One region of the Paenibacillus sp. J22R67 genome, then DNA from elsewhere that is predicted to be linked to it. Evidence: a T-box and tRNA genes for the amino acid it is inferred to sense, from the RefSeq annotation. Region 1 holds a T-box; the other holds one or more tRNA genes.
What was found. A T-box is a leader RNA that pairs with one kind of tRNA and senses whether it is charged. The one in region 1 lies ahead of leuS (leucine--tRNA ligase), so its partner is inferred to be a tRNA-Leu.

Region 1 (6,955 bases):
GCGGAGCGGGCGAGGGTGGAAGCAGGATTAGACGAAGTATGGCTGATGCCGGCTAATGTGCCGCCGCATAAGTCCAATGCACCGAAGGCCACTACGCAGCAGCGCTGGGAAATGGTTTGCCTTGCTGCGGAAGGGAATCCTTTTTTTCGTCCAATTGATATCGAAATCAGCAAAGGCGGCGTATCCTATAGTATCGATACGATCGAACTGCTGCGCAAAGAATATCCCACTACAGAATTTGCTTATATTATAGGTGCAGATATGGTTCAGTATTTGCCGCAGTGGCATCGCATCGATGACATCGTGCGGCATATTCGCTTTATCGGTTTAGCCAGACCTGGGTACGAACTGGATATGGCGCATATGTCGGCTAACATCCGCTCGCAAGTAACTATTGTCCCTATGCCGCTTGTTGAAATTTCATCCACGGCTATTCGCGAGGAACGAGGGCAGAAACGATCGGTCCGGTACCTTGTTCCAGAAGTTGTGAACGGCTACATGGAGGTGAACCAATTGTATGAAGCGTGAGAAGCTAATCGCCGCAGTTAAAGAACAGATGCCCGAGAGGCGCTGGCTCCACACACTTGGTGTTATGGAAACAAGCGTCATGCTTGCCAAGCGATTCGGCGGAGATCCGGTCAAAGCTGATCTTGCAGCTATTTTACATGATTATTGCAAGTATTGGCCTGTGCAGGAGCAAGCTAAGATTATTCGCGAGAATGGGCTGCCGCAAGATTTATTGGATTTTGACAAGGAGCTTTGGCATGCTCATGCTGGGGCGTTCATTGCTCAGTCGCAATTTGGCATTCAGGATGAGGAGATACTAGATGCTATTCGGTATCATACCTCAGGGCGCGAACGGATGACGCTGCTCGACAAAATCGTATGTTTAGCGGATTATATGGAGCCAGGCCGTGAATTCCCCGGGGTGGAGCTCATCCGCGAAGAAGCCAAGATCAGCTTGGAGAAGGCGCTAGTTGCCGGTTTTGATTCTACGATTCGGTTTTTAATTGAAAAAGGAAAACGAATTTATCCGCTTACCATTTTGACACGGAATGATTTGATTCAACAAATAAACACCTAACTTATGGAGGTTGATTGAATGAGTAAAAACCCAGAGGAAGTATTAGCATTTGTCGTTGAGGCGGCTGAAGATAAAAAAGCAGCGGACGTTGTAACTCTTAATTTGCAAGGTGTATCCATGATTGCGGATTACTTCGTTATTTGCCACGGAAATTCGGAAACACAAGTGCAAGCAATTGCTAGCGAAGCCAGAAAGAAAGCACATGAATACGGCGTCACGATCAGAGGCTATGAAGGTATTGATACAGCAAGATGGGTTCTGCTTGATTTAGGAGATGTTGTTCTGCACGTTTTCCACCGCGATGATCGCGAATACTATAACATCGAAAGACTTTGGTCCGATGCCAAAGTTGTGGAGCGCGTATGAGACTGGAAGCAGGATCCCTCGTTACCCTTGAGGTAGCGAGGGAAGTTCCACCAAACGGTTATTTCCTGAGCGACGGCTATCAGGATGTCCTTTTACCGTATGCGGAGATTGTGGGTAAGATCAAACCGGGAGAGCACGTGGAAGCCTTTTTATTCCATGATACGCAGGACAGGCTGATGGCTACCATGAAACGTCCGCTCGTCCAGATGGGCGAAGTGGGGCTACTCGAGGTAGTGGATATTCACCCGAGATTTGGCTATTTTCTGGAGATGGGATTGGGACGTAACTTGCTTCTTCCTTACCGTCATGTACCGGAACTTGAGGAATTGCGACCTCAAGTAGGGGACAAGGTGTTTGCAACGTTAGCTCACGACCGTCAAGGTCGTTTAATTGCGAAATTGGCTCTGGAGGATGATCTGGCTCCACTCTGTGTGCGTGCTCCTTCAAGCTGGAGCAACCGCTGGGTGAAAGCCCGCGTGTACAGACCGCTGCAGATGGGCACTTTCGTTATTTGCGAGGCCGGTGTTCTCGGTTACGGGATAATCGGACTTATCGTTCCTACGGAGAGAACTCGTCTACTTCGTGTTGGTGAGCTGGTTGACGTGCGAGTCGCCTTCGTTCGTGAAGAGGATGGTCGCGTGAACTTGTCGATGAGACAGCCGAAGGAAAAAGGGATGGATGAAGACGCAGAGAAAATTCTTAGTGTTCTAGCGTCGCGACCTGGAAATGCAATGCCATTTTCAGATAAAACGTCTGCGGATATCATTAAGGAGCGGTTCGGTCTAAGCAAAGCGGCATTTAAGCGCGCGCTAGGCAAGCTGATGAAAGACGGGCTCATCTATCAGGAGGACAATTGGACTTATCTGAAACAAGAGGAGAATCCTAGTCAAAATGAGCTATGAGAAATTTGCCTATACGTATGACCGTCTAATGAACAGCATGCCTTACGAGGATTGGCTTCGTTTTGTCAAAGAAAGCTTTGAGCGGTTTGGCGTGAAGCCGGTTTCGATCGTTGATCTCGGCTGCGGCACTGGCAATTTGACGATTCCGCTGGCGCTGGAAGGTTATCACATGACAGGAATTGACTTGTCGGAGGATATGCTGGCTGTAGCTGAACAAAAAGCAGGAGAACAGCCTCAGCTTGCGCGCGGTGGATCCGTTCGCTTGTTTCAGCAGGATTTGCGAGAGTGGGAACTAGGGGAGCCTGTTGATGCTGCTCTATCTTTCTGTGATAGCCTGAACTATTTGCTAGAAGAAGAGGACATCGTAGATGCTTTCCGTCAAACCTATGAAGGGCTTAAGCCCGGCGGTTTATTCCTGTTCGATGTGCATACGCCTGAGCAATTGCTTGCTTATGCGGAGTCTCAACCTTTTTTCTTGAACGAAGATGATGTAGCATATATTTGGACAAGCGAGTTGGATGAGGAAAGAGTTCAAATTCAGCACGATTTGACCATCTTTGTCAAAGAGGAAGGCGGCAAGGAACTATTCCGGCGCATCGATGAAACGCATGAGCAGCGTGCTTATGCGCTTGAATGGCTGGAGCAGATGCTGCGGGCTGCAGGCTTTCGTGAAGTGCATAAGGCTGCTGACTTTACATGGGATCAACCCACGAAGCTGACAGAGCGGGCTTTCTTTATTGCGAAGAAATAAAAGCATAAGGAGCCCCGCCGCTTGACAGTACGGCATTATTTTACATATAATCAAAGCTAATCAGATGATCACAAAGCTTGGAAGAGGATTAGTAACTTGCACAGCATCTCGCAGAGAGCCGGTTAAAGGGTGGAAGCCGGTAGATGTCCGTTTAGTGAACTCGCCTTGGAGCTAGATGGTGAATCGCCACGCACGTTGGCGCTAGCCGGATCGTTTCACCCGCGTTAAGGGGCAGAGTGAGCACAGGCAAAGTATGCCTTGTGTTAACTAGGGTGGTACCACGGGAATCTAACCTCTCGTCCCTAGCGATATCCGCTAGCGATGAGGGGTTTTTTGGCGCTTATAGCCGTACACAGGGAGGAAATTTCACATGACACAGGAAACGAAAGAAACAAAGGAATTACAAGGCTACAATCCGCAAGCGATTGAGCCCAAATGGCAAGGTTATTGGGATGCTAAGAAAACATTCAAAGTGCTGGAAAACTCGGATAAGCCGAAATTTTATGCGCTGGATATGTTTCCATATCCTTCAGGAGCCGGGCTGCATGTAGGACATCCGGAAGGATATACGGCAACGGATATCGTCTCCCGTTTTAAACGGATGAGAGGCTACAACGTTCTTCACCCAATGGGCTGGGACGCGTTCGGACTTCCGGCTGAGCAATACGCGCTGGATACGGGGAATGACCCTCGTGATTTTACGAAGAAAAACATCGATACGTTCCGCCGGCAAATTAAATCGCTCGGATTTTCCTACGATTGGGATCGTGAGATCTCCACAACGGATCCTGAGTATTACAAATGGACGCAATGGATCTTCATCCAGCTGTACAACAAAGGGCTTGCTTATGTAGATGAAGTACCTGTGAACTGGTGTCCTGCACTGGGAACGGTGCTTGCCAATGAAGAGGTTATCGACGGCCTAAGTGAGCGTGGAGGCCATCCGGTTATCCGTAAACCGATGCGTCAATGGATTTTGAGAATTACCGAATACGCGGAACGTTTGCTCGAGGATCTGGAAGAGCTGGACTGGTCGGAGAGCATTAAGGATATGCAGCGCAACTGGATCGGGAAATCGACCGGAGCTGAAGTTCAATTTGCTATCGAAGGGCATGAAGAGAAGAGTCTGACTGTGTTTACAACACGTCCAGATACTTTGTTCGGAGCGACTTATTGTGTACTTGCACCTGAGCACGAGCTTGTAGAGCAAATTACAACTGACGGGCAAACGGCTGCTGTGAAGGAATATCAAGAAAAGGCTTCCCGCAAAAGTGATTTAGAGCGTACAGATTTGGCTAAGGACAAAACAGGTGTATTCACAGGTGCCTATGCAATTAATCCTGTAAATGGCGGGAAAGTGCCGATCTGGATCGCTGACTATGTACTTGGCGGTTACGGTACGGGAGCGATCATGGCTGTGCCTGGACACGATCAACGTGACTGGGAGTTTGCTAAACAGTTTGATCTGCCGATTATTGAAGTCGTGCAAGGCGGCAATGTAGAGAAAGAAGCTTACGCTGGAGATGGCGCTCATGTGAATTCCGGACCTATTGATGGGATGAACATTGAGCAAGGGATCAGCCATATGATCGCATGGCTTGAAGAGAGCGGCAAAGGCCGCGGTAAGGTCACTTACCGCTTGAGAGATTGGTTGTTCAGCCGTCAAAGATACTGGGGAGAGCCGATTCCAATTCTTCATTTGGAAGATGGCACGATGAAGCCAGTACCGGTTGACCAGCTTCCGCTTCTGCTTCCTCAAGTCGATGAAATTAAACCTTCGGGCACAGGGGAATCACCACTTGCGAACGTATCGGAATGGGTGAACACAATCGATCCGGAAACGGGGATGAAAGCCCGCCGCGAGACGAATACGATGCCGCAATGGGCTGGCAGCTGCTGGTATTACCTGCGCTTCATCGATCCGCGTAATGATCAAGAGTTCTGCTCACAAGAGCTTCAACAGCAATGGCTGCCAGTTGATCTATATATCGGCGGCGCAGAGCATGCGGTACTTCACTTGCTGTATGCCCGTTTCTGGCATAAAGTGCTTTATGATCTTGGATTTGTTCACACGAAAGAGCCGTTCCATAAGCTGGTAAACCAAGGGATGATTCTTGGCGAAAACATGGAGAAAATGAGTAAATCACGCGGCAACGTTGTAAATCCGGATGATATCGTGAGTGATCAAGGCGCGGATACACTGCGTATTTACGAAATGTTCATGGGACCGCTTGAAGCGACAAAACCTTGGAATACGACGGGTGTAGACGGGATTTACCGCTATTTGAACCGTGTGTGGAGGCTGTTTGTGGATGAGAACGGTCAAGTTCAATCCAAAATCAGCGCGGATGAAACGCTTGGAAGTGACACGTTCAAACGAACATGGCATCGTTCTATCAAAAAGATCACCGAGGATTTCGAAGCACTGCGGTTTAATACGGCGATCAGCCAAATGATGATTTTCGTCAATGAAGCTTACAAAACAGAGATTTTACCGCTCGAAGCGATGAAAAACTTCGTTCAGATGTTATCTCCGCTTGCGCCGCATTTGGCGGAAGAGCTGTGGGAGAAGCTTGGTGGCACAGAGTCGATTACGTATACGCCATGGCCGACTTATGACGAAGCTTGGACCGTCGATAATGAAATTGAGATCGTGGTGCAGGTCAATGGCAAAATTGTGGACCGTGTTCTGATTTCAAAAGACACCGATGAAGCTGCGATGGAGAAAATCGCTTTTGATCTTGATAAAGTCAAAGAAGCGACCGCCGGAAAGGCCGTTCGCAAATTGATTGTTGTAAAAGGGAAATTAGTGAACATCGTTGTAGGTTAGTCAAGAAAAAGACTATTGAGAAGACTGCTGCTTGATTGTTAATTGCTGCTCAGTCTTCTCAAGGTCTTCCTGATATTTGGTGTGCGTAGCGCGGATAACGCGGGAGAAAACACCGGAAAGCTCTTCATCCAAAATACGCAATCCTTCCGCCGTAATACCGCCGGGCACGGAGACGCGTTTTTGCAAGGTCATAGGGTTAAATCCGCCCGTCGTCAGCAGTTTACCTGTTCCAAGTGTCATCTCACTAGCAAGCAGAGTTGCTTCTTCAGGGGAGATGCCTGTTACTTCAACGGCTGCATCGATAAAGGACTGTATGAAATTGGCAAGAAATGCAGGACCGCAGCTGGATAGGTCTGATGAGATGCGTGTATAGTTTTCAGAAACTCGTATCGGAGACGAGATATGGGCAAATAAGTTTTCAAGCCATTCTTTATCCTCAGGTTGCATCCGATTACCATGAATACAGAGTGTAGCACCGCTCAATACATAGTTCGTAATACTTGGAATGATTTTACTTATTTTGGCCGGCAAAAGACTTTCCAAATGCTTAATCAGCACAGGACTTGTGATGGATACGATGAATTGGGAAGGAAGCAAGTCCTCTTTAATTTCATCAATAACCTTTTTAAATTCAGAAGGCTTCACACAGAGGAAAATAATATCGCTCTCCAGCACGACTTCTCTATTCGATTGGGCTACCAGAAGCCCAGGGTATGTCTCCGCAAGAAGCTCAACTTTACGAATCGTTCGATTTCCTGCAATTATTTGCTCCGGATTGAAAGCCCCAGAATGAATGAATGCTTCAATCAGAATACTTCCCATACTCCCAGTGCCGATGAATCCTGCTTTCATCTAGTAATCCCTCCCGAAAAAAATCAGTCACTTTCATTAATATTTATAGAACGGGGTCAGTTTTGGATGCCATTCGGATGCTTTTTCATGTATATGCATGCTTCTTTGCCATTATGAAAGTTTAGCATGTTTTTTTACTGTGCAATTTAATTTCAATGTTAGGAGGGAGT
Region 2 (6,955 bases), on a different contig from region 1:
ACTATACTGGCTGTCTAATAAACCAACTCTATAAATATACGTGTCAAATACTTCACCAACATCTCGCACAAGCGGATTTAGGAACATTAGCATTTGCTCAATATTGGCATCTAATAGATTCCCTACTCTTAGAAGCAATAGAACTATGATTGCCGGCATAAGCGATGGCAGCGTAATCGACCATATTTGCCGAATCCTACTAGCTCCATCTACCGTAGCAGCCTCATATAAGCTCGGATTGATTCCAGCAAGCGCGGCCAGATAGATGATAGTGCCCCATCCAATTTCTTTCCAAATGCTAATAGATATTATCGTTCCAAGGAACGTTGTGGAATTCCCCAAAAAGTCAAAGGGCCCGAGGCCAAAATGATCAAGCAGTTGATTCATCCAGCCCTTAGCGTCAAGAAGATTAGTAAAGATACCGCCTACAATGACCCATGAAAGGAAATGCGGCAAATACAACATCGTCTGAAGTGGACGTTTCAACCACATTGCCCGTAATTCGTTCAACAATAATGCTAGAATTAATGGTGCGGGGAAACCGAATATAATGGAGTAAAGCCCAAGTTTTAATGAGTTGCGCATAATAATCCAGAAATCATCATAACGAAACAACGTAAGAAAATGATCCAGCCCCACCCATTTGCTGTGAGTAAACCCTTGAAATAGGTTGTAATTCTGAAAAGCAATGATATTGCCAACCAGAGGGATATATTTGAACGTGAAAAAGTAGACTAAACCGGGGATTGCCATGAGGATAAGCACCCAGGATTCTTTGAGTCGGATCTGTGCAAACAGGGCGTTCTCCCCCTTTGTGAAATGATGTGGATCGAGCAATAGGAGATCCAAGTCAGACCTAATCTCGATCCACGCTTAGCTGGGTCCATTGATTATTTAGTATTGAACTTGTTATACCATTCTGTCGCTTCTTTAATAGCGGCATCGCCGCCTCGTTTTTTCCATTCAACCACAAAATTGTCGAACGCCGAATCAAGCGGTTCACGTCCTGTAAGCACCTTAGCAAACATGTCCAGGAAAAGCGTGCCTTGAGCAGCTCCAATATTTAATTCCGGATGGCTTGCGAGTGACTCCAAGCGAGGCATGTATTTAGCTTCATTGGGGATAAGACTCTCTTTTGATGTCGCATAACCCTTTGTAATTTTGTCAGACTCCGGCAGAGCCTTAAGCACAAGCGGAGCTGCGAATCCAATTTCACGCGGGTTCAATGAAACTTGATACATTTGGAAAGCATTCTTCTCTACATTGACTGGCTGATTAATATCGTACTTAATCTGTCCGTTTTCTTCCGAGAAGTTTTGCCCTTTGATGCCATAGGCAAAAAATTGATCAGCGTCAGGACTGCTGTAAGCCCACTCCAGATACTTAATGATGTTCTCTGGATTTTTGGTCTTGGCCGGAATCACCCATACGAAATAAATCTCATCCGATTGCAGTGCCATTCCCTTATCACCACGCGGGCCTTGTGGGGGGGCAATCATGCTAACAGAGGCAGTGGGTTGGTTAAGAAACGTTTTTGCTGCGTTATCCTTGCCGTACCCAGCCAAGTATTGGTAAACAGCAGCGCCCCAAACGCCAACTTCCCCTTTAGCAATGGAAGCATTCTGCTCATCTTCTTTTTTCACAAACAAATTGGGATTAATGTATCCTTTATCGTATAACTGCTTGTAGAAAGCGATCGCTTCCTTCATTCTTGGGTCGATAATATCAGGAACGAGTTGCCCATTCTTGAGGCTCCACTTGTTCGTATGAACACCGAATGCAGGTGTGAAAATATCCGTCCAAATAATATTGTTGAACATGCCTAAGCCATACTCATCATTTGGATCCCCATTGCCGTTCATATCTTCTTTTTTAACCGCTTCGAAGAAAGCTAAGTACTCATCAAGTGTCTTAGGAGCATCCATTTTCAGCTTATCAAGCCAATCCTGGCGGATAAAGATAGAACGATCAGCTGGTACCCCACGGGTAACGGGTATGCCAAAAATTTTACCGTCCTTAGAAATACGAGGACTTTTCCAGAATTCTGCAGGTATTTTCTTTTTTAACGTAGGCGCGTATTTATCAATGAGAGGACCGAGTTCGAGAAAAACACCTTGATCGACAGCACCGCTGTGAATGGTAGATACTACACTGTCCGTGCGGATCAAGTCGGCTAGATCACCAGATGCAAAACGAAGGGATAACTGCTGAGCATAATCGCTATGTCCCAAGAAATCATACTTAACATTGAAACCAGATAATCGGTTCAACTCTTTTTTGTAGATATCATCTTCTTTGGCTTGTTTCGCATAGGCGAATTCGGAATGGGACAAAAGAATATGAATGGGCACAGTGGCCGAAGTACTTGAAGTGGACGTTGCTTTGGGATCATTAGAAGAATTACCACAACCGGCTAACATAACAACAGACATCAAAGCTCCAACTATCGTGACAGTACTCCGTTTGCGTAAGAAACGATAGTTATTCGAAAGTGCTTTCAAATGAAGTAGCCCCTCTCTATAAACTTTATTATCATGGGCCCATGATAGTTTTCATTATATTGGCACTTACAAAATATTTACATGTGTTTTTAGTCGGAATTATGTGTTTATTCAAAATACTTCACACACGAAAGGACAGTTCATTAACGAACAATAAAAGCAAACGTAGCTTGCTAAAGTGTTCAGTTCAGGGTAGCTTTGGTTGAACTGTGCGCGTAAGCGGGGCGGGAGATGTTATGGCGGGGCCCACGAATTTGGATAGGAGAGTGGAGACTTTGTCTGGCCATACAAATCCTGCAAAAAGTGCAGCAAATTTGGCGGAAGTCTTCGATTTCGACTCATATCCTGCAAAAAATACAGCTAAATTGGTGATTTCTGCATATGTAGGGTAAAAGGCAATGAATGCCATGTACTTTTTACATGTTTATCTCTAAAAATGGAAAAAGTGAGATCATTTGCTGTACTTTTTGCAGTTTGTGGGGCTGGATGGGACACCTTTGGCGCGAGCGAGACTCCCACGCTGGCGTTAAGCTGGTTTTACGACGTTAAGATATATAAAATACAAGAACAAAAAAATCTGAGACTCCTTATACATCAAGGAATCTCAGATTTTTTCTTGGGATGCGGTCGGAGGGATTTGAACCCTCACGCCTTGTGAGCGCCACCCCCTCAAGATGGTGTGTCTGCCGTTCCACCACGACCGCATAAGAGGATAATAAACTGACCCGTAGGGGACTCGAACCCCTGTTACCTCCGTGAAAGGGAGGTGTCTTAACCACTTGACCAACGGGCCACGAAAGTCAGTAAGCTTGTGCAGCCCATTTTGACGACAATTGTTATTATAAAGGATCAAATCTCAATTGACAAGTGCAAAATCTGGATCGCTTCCGGACAAATATGGTATGCTGAAACCAATTCAACCTAACCGAGGTGTTTGGTTTGTCATCCATGCTCATATATGAATCTACACAAGCAACCGTCCACGAGGAAGAGGTACGCGTTCCAGCCCCAAACGAAGTCGTTTGGGTGAGAATGGAGAACCCCTCACCAGATGAAGTCAAGCACGTCCTTGGTAATGTGTTCAAGTGCCACCCGCTCCTCGTTGAGGACGCCATCAAGCTAAACCAACGACCGAAGATGGATACGTACAAAAATCACATCTTCTTGACCTTCTTCGCGGTATCTGAGGGGCTGGAACCCCAGGAAATTGCGATCGTGATCGGCTCTAATTTTGTTATTACCGTGTACAAGGACCAGCTTCCTTTCATCGATCAGCTCTATCACACGTGCCAAGAAGTGCCTGAACGAATCAGCCATCCTGGCGCAATTCTACATGCCATTCTGGATCGCTGTGTCGACGATTATACCGTCATCGTGGAACATCTGGACGATCGTCTGGACAGTATGGAACAGGCCGTGTATCAGAACCCTGCGATTCGCATCGCACAGGATATTTTCCAGCTGAAAAGGACCATGCACCAGCTTCGCCGCGTCATTGTCGATGAGCGAATTACCCTAACGGCTATTGCGCACCACTCCTTCCCCTACACACGTGAAGAAGATGATGTCTACTTTCTCGATATTATGGACCACATCTCACGTGTCGTAGATTCCTTGGACATTTTTCGTGAATCGCTGACTGGGCTGCTTGAGCTTCAGATGAGTATGAAATCCGATCGCATGAACGAAATTATGAAAACATTAACGGTTTTCAGCACGATTTTTCTGCCGCTTACCTTCATTGTCGGTGTCTACGGCATGAATTTCAAAATCATTCCCGAGCTAATCTGGGACTATGGCTACTTGTATGTTTGGATTCTGATGATTGGCATCGGATTCTTGATGTGGTACTTTTTTAAACGCAAACATTGGTTCTGACTACGCAAACTATGAAAATCGAAAGGCAAACTTTGACTCATCACTTCCTGCATCTCATTCCTTCTAGACCCCTTAGCGGAACTACGAGACGCTATTTAGGCGAAAAGCGAAGTTTGGATGCTGAAGAGGACCTACAGGCTCTTATTTCAGCTTTTCTCCCTAAAAAGCTGAAATAGCGTCCCACAGTTAAGCCCTATCATTATCTTCAAAAAAAATAAGCCCAAACGGCGCAAAAGCCATCTGAGCTTATTTCCAAAACGATACGGAGAGAGAGGGATTCGAACCCTCGCACCGCTTACGCAGTCTAACCCCTTAGCAGAGGGTCCCCTTATAGCCACTTGGGTATCTCTCCAAAGATATGGCTCCCCGAACAGGACTCGAACCTGTGACAACTCGATTAACAGTCGAGTGCTCTACCAACTGAGCTATCAGGGAATGAATAAGTTTTATTTTATTATGAAGGCGTTGGTAAGTCAAGTGTATACGATTTCAATTTTCCCTTACACTTGCCGCAGGCATACTTGCGAACATCCACTTTTCGCTTTCGGAAATACTCCGTTTTGCAATTAACGCACTCCAGCCTGTATTTATAAGCTCTTTGCTGACGCGCCTGCGGAAGCGATTGACAGAAGCGGGAACCTCCAACCTGCGCGAGCAGCGACTTGAAATCATGATCGCGGTGCTTATAACCTTTTTTTAATATATGTAAATGATAATGGCAAAGTTCATGTTTAATGATTTTCTCAATTTCCTCACGACCAAACGTCTCCCACTGCATCCAAGAGATTTCAATATCATGGGATTTGGTAAAATAGCGCCCTCCCGTCGACCTCAATCTTCGGTTAAAACGCGCCTGATGAACAAACGGCCTTCCAAACGAGGCCAAAGAAATTTGCTCAATCCACTCCTGAAGTTCCCGATCCTCCATCCCCTACGCTCCTTAGATTTTTCATTAGAAACTTTCATCGCAAGCTCATCTTAGACAAGTTCTCACTTGAATTTGTACCGTATGTACGGCTATACTGTCAAGTAGAAAAGAAAGATCGAAAGCTTTATACAGAGAGGATTTGACCAATCAAATGCCACAAATGCGATATGCCATTCTCAAGCTCGACCAGCAAGTAGAATTTGTTGCGATGCCATCTTCCTATTCCTATCAACTAACAGCTCTGAATCAAAGGTTGCACAAAGAATTAGATAAACTGACTGCCGACGATGTCCCTCAGCTTCCTAGAGTGATTGCAGAATGTGATGACCTGGAGCTAATCGGAACGACGTATACGCTCATCCAAGGATTAGAGTATATCAATCGTTTGGAAAAATCCTTTGCCGGCATTCAGGAGAAATCCTATCCGCTGGTCTCACTGCTAACTGAAATCCGCGCCCTTCAAGCACAGCTCGAACAGTGGTACGAAGAGGAATTTGAAGCATAATGTCATAAGGACCTGCACCCTACTCCCCTTTCCTTCATATGCTATAAGTACATGGCGAAGAAGGGGATGGGCATATGCCGCAATGGCTCTGTAATCAATTAATGCGGGCCTTCCAGAACAAAAACCGCAGACAAATCCGATTGCTGAATGATAGCTGGTACTTTTACCGCACCCGCCGCTCACAAGAGGAGTGGCCTGACACCCAATCGACGGACGGACCGGGCAAACGTAAATTCTGATAAAAGGGCTAGTACTTGTTTGAAACAGGTGCTGGCTTTTTTGCCGTAACCGTTACATAGAAGCAGCAATCGTAAATAAAAAAATATGTTGCATATTCGAAATGAGCCCACTATACTGTAAATAAATGTAATAGTCCGTTGAGTGAAGCACACTTGATCCAGCAGAGTAATCTGCGGGTCAGTGTGTTTTTTTGTTATCTAAACATATATAAAGGGAGCTGAAGATCTGTGGTTTTACGTCGTAGAACGAAAAAAGGTCAAGGAGACAACGTGTATCTGCTGCATGAAAGAAAATCGTCTTATTCCGTACCTAACACCCCTAACTCCTCCTATACGCCCTTTCTGTGGGAATTAAGGAAGCTAGTTATTCTGGACGTTGCGAGGCGCTGTAATGGCCAGATCCGTATCCAGGACATCGCTGCCGAATGTAATGTCCCTTTTCGCATAGCCTCCGAGTGGCTGACCCGTTTGGCGAATGAGGACATGCTCATTGCGGTCGTTAGCCAACAAAACTCCGTTGTATATTCTGTGAAGGAGGTGGGACAGCCCCCAAACGAGGATTAATTTCAATTTCTGGTTGGAGAGGATGATGTGGAAAAAAAAGCAGCCGGCAGCTCATCGCCGCCAACTGCTATCTATTTGCTTATTGCTGCGGCTTTTTCATGGTCAAGCCGACGCGTCCTTTTTTCTGATCCACGTTCAGCACCCATACCTGAACAATGTCTCCAACGGAAACAACATCCATCGGATGTTTCACGAAGCCATTCTTGAGCTGGGAGATATGCACCAGCCCATCGTTCTTAATGCCGATATCGACGAAAGCACCGAAGTCGATGACATTGCGCACCGTGCCGGTCAATTCCATGCCCGGCACAAGGTCTTCCAGCTGCAGCACGTCAGTGCG

Region 2: it encodes a tRNA-Leu, which carries the amino acid that the T-box ahead of leuS (leucine--tRNA ligase) is inferred to sense. The anticodon was not compared.

What each region holds. Positions count from the first base shown of each region.
Region 1 covers NZ_JCAUAX010000002.1:1,085,779-1,092,733, reverse strand. The annotation lists gene AC58VC_RS11230 (nicotinate-nucleotide adenylyltransferase) at 1-528, shown strand, start outside; gene yqeK (bis(5'-nucleosyl)-tetraphosphatase (symmetrical) YqeK) at 518-1,084, shown strand; gene rsfS (ribosome silencing factor) at 1,103-1,450, shown strand; gene AC58VC_RS11215 (CvfB family protein) at 1,447-2,352, shown strand; gene AC58VC_RS11210 (class I SAM-dependent DNA methyltransferase) at 2,342-3,103, shown strand; T-box leader at 3,173-3,410, shown strand; gene leuS (leucine--tRNA ligase) at 3,474-5,933, shown strand; gene comER (late competence protein ComER) at 5,946-6,785, opposite strand.
Region 2 covers NZ_JCAUAX010000006.1:213,894-220,848, reverse strand. The annotation lists gene AC58VC_RS23035 (ABC transporter permease) at 1-753, opposite strand, end outside; gene AC58VC_RS23030 (extracellular solute-binding protein) at 891-2,501, opposite strand; tRNA gene AC58VC_RS23025 (tRNA-Leu) at 3,124-3,205, opposite strand; tRNA gene AC58VC_RS23020 (tRNA-Glu) at 3,223-3,294, opposite strand; gene corA (magnesium/cobalt transporter CorA) at 3,450-4,379, shown strand; tRNA gene AC58VC_RS23010 (tRNA-Ser) at 4,643-4,731, opposite strand; tRNA gene AC58VC_RS23005 (tRNA-Asn) at 4,739-4,814, opposite strand; gene AC58VC_RS23000 (SprT family protein) at 4,834-5,307, opposite strand; gene AC58VC_RS22995 (hydrolase/acyltransferase) at 5,459-5,812, shown strand; gene cmpA (cortex morphogenetic protein CmpA) at 5,887-6,051, shown strand; gene AC58VC_RS22985 (hypothetical protein) at 6,412-6,558, opposite strand; gene AC58VC_RS22980 (Tex family protein) at 6,695-6,955, opposite strand, start outside.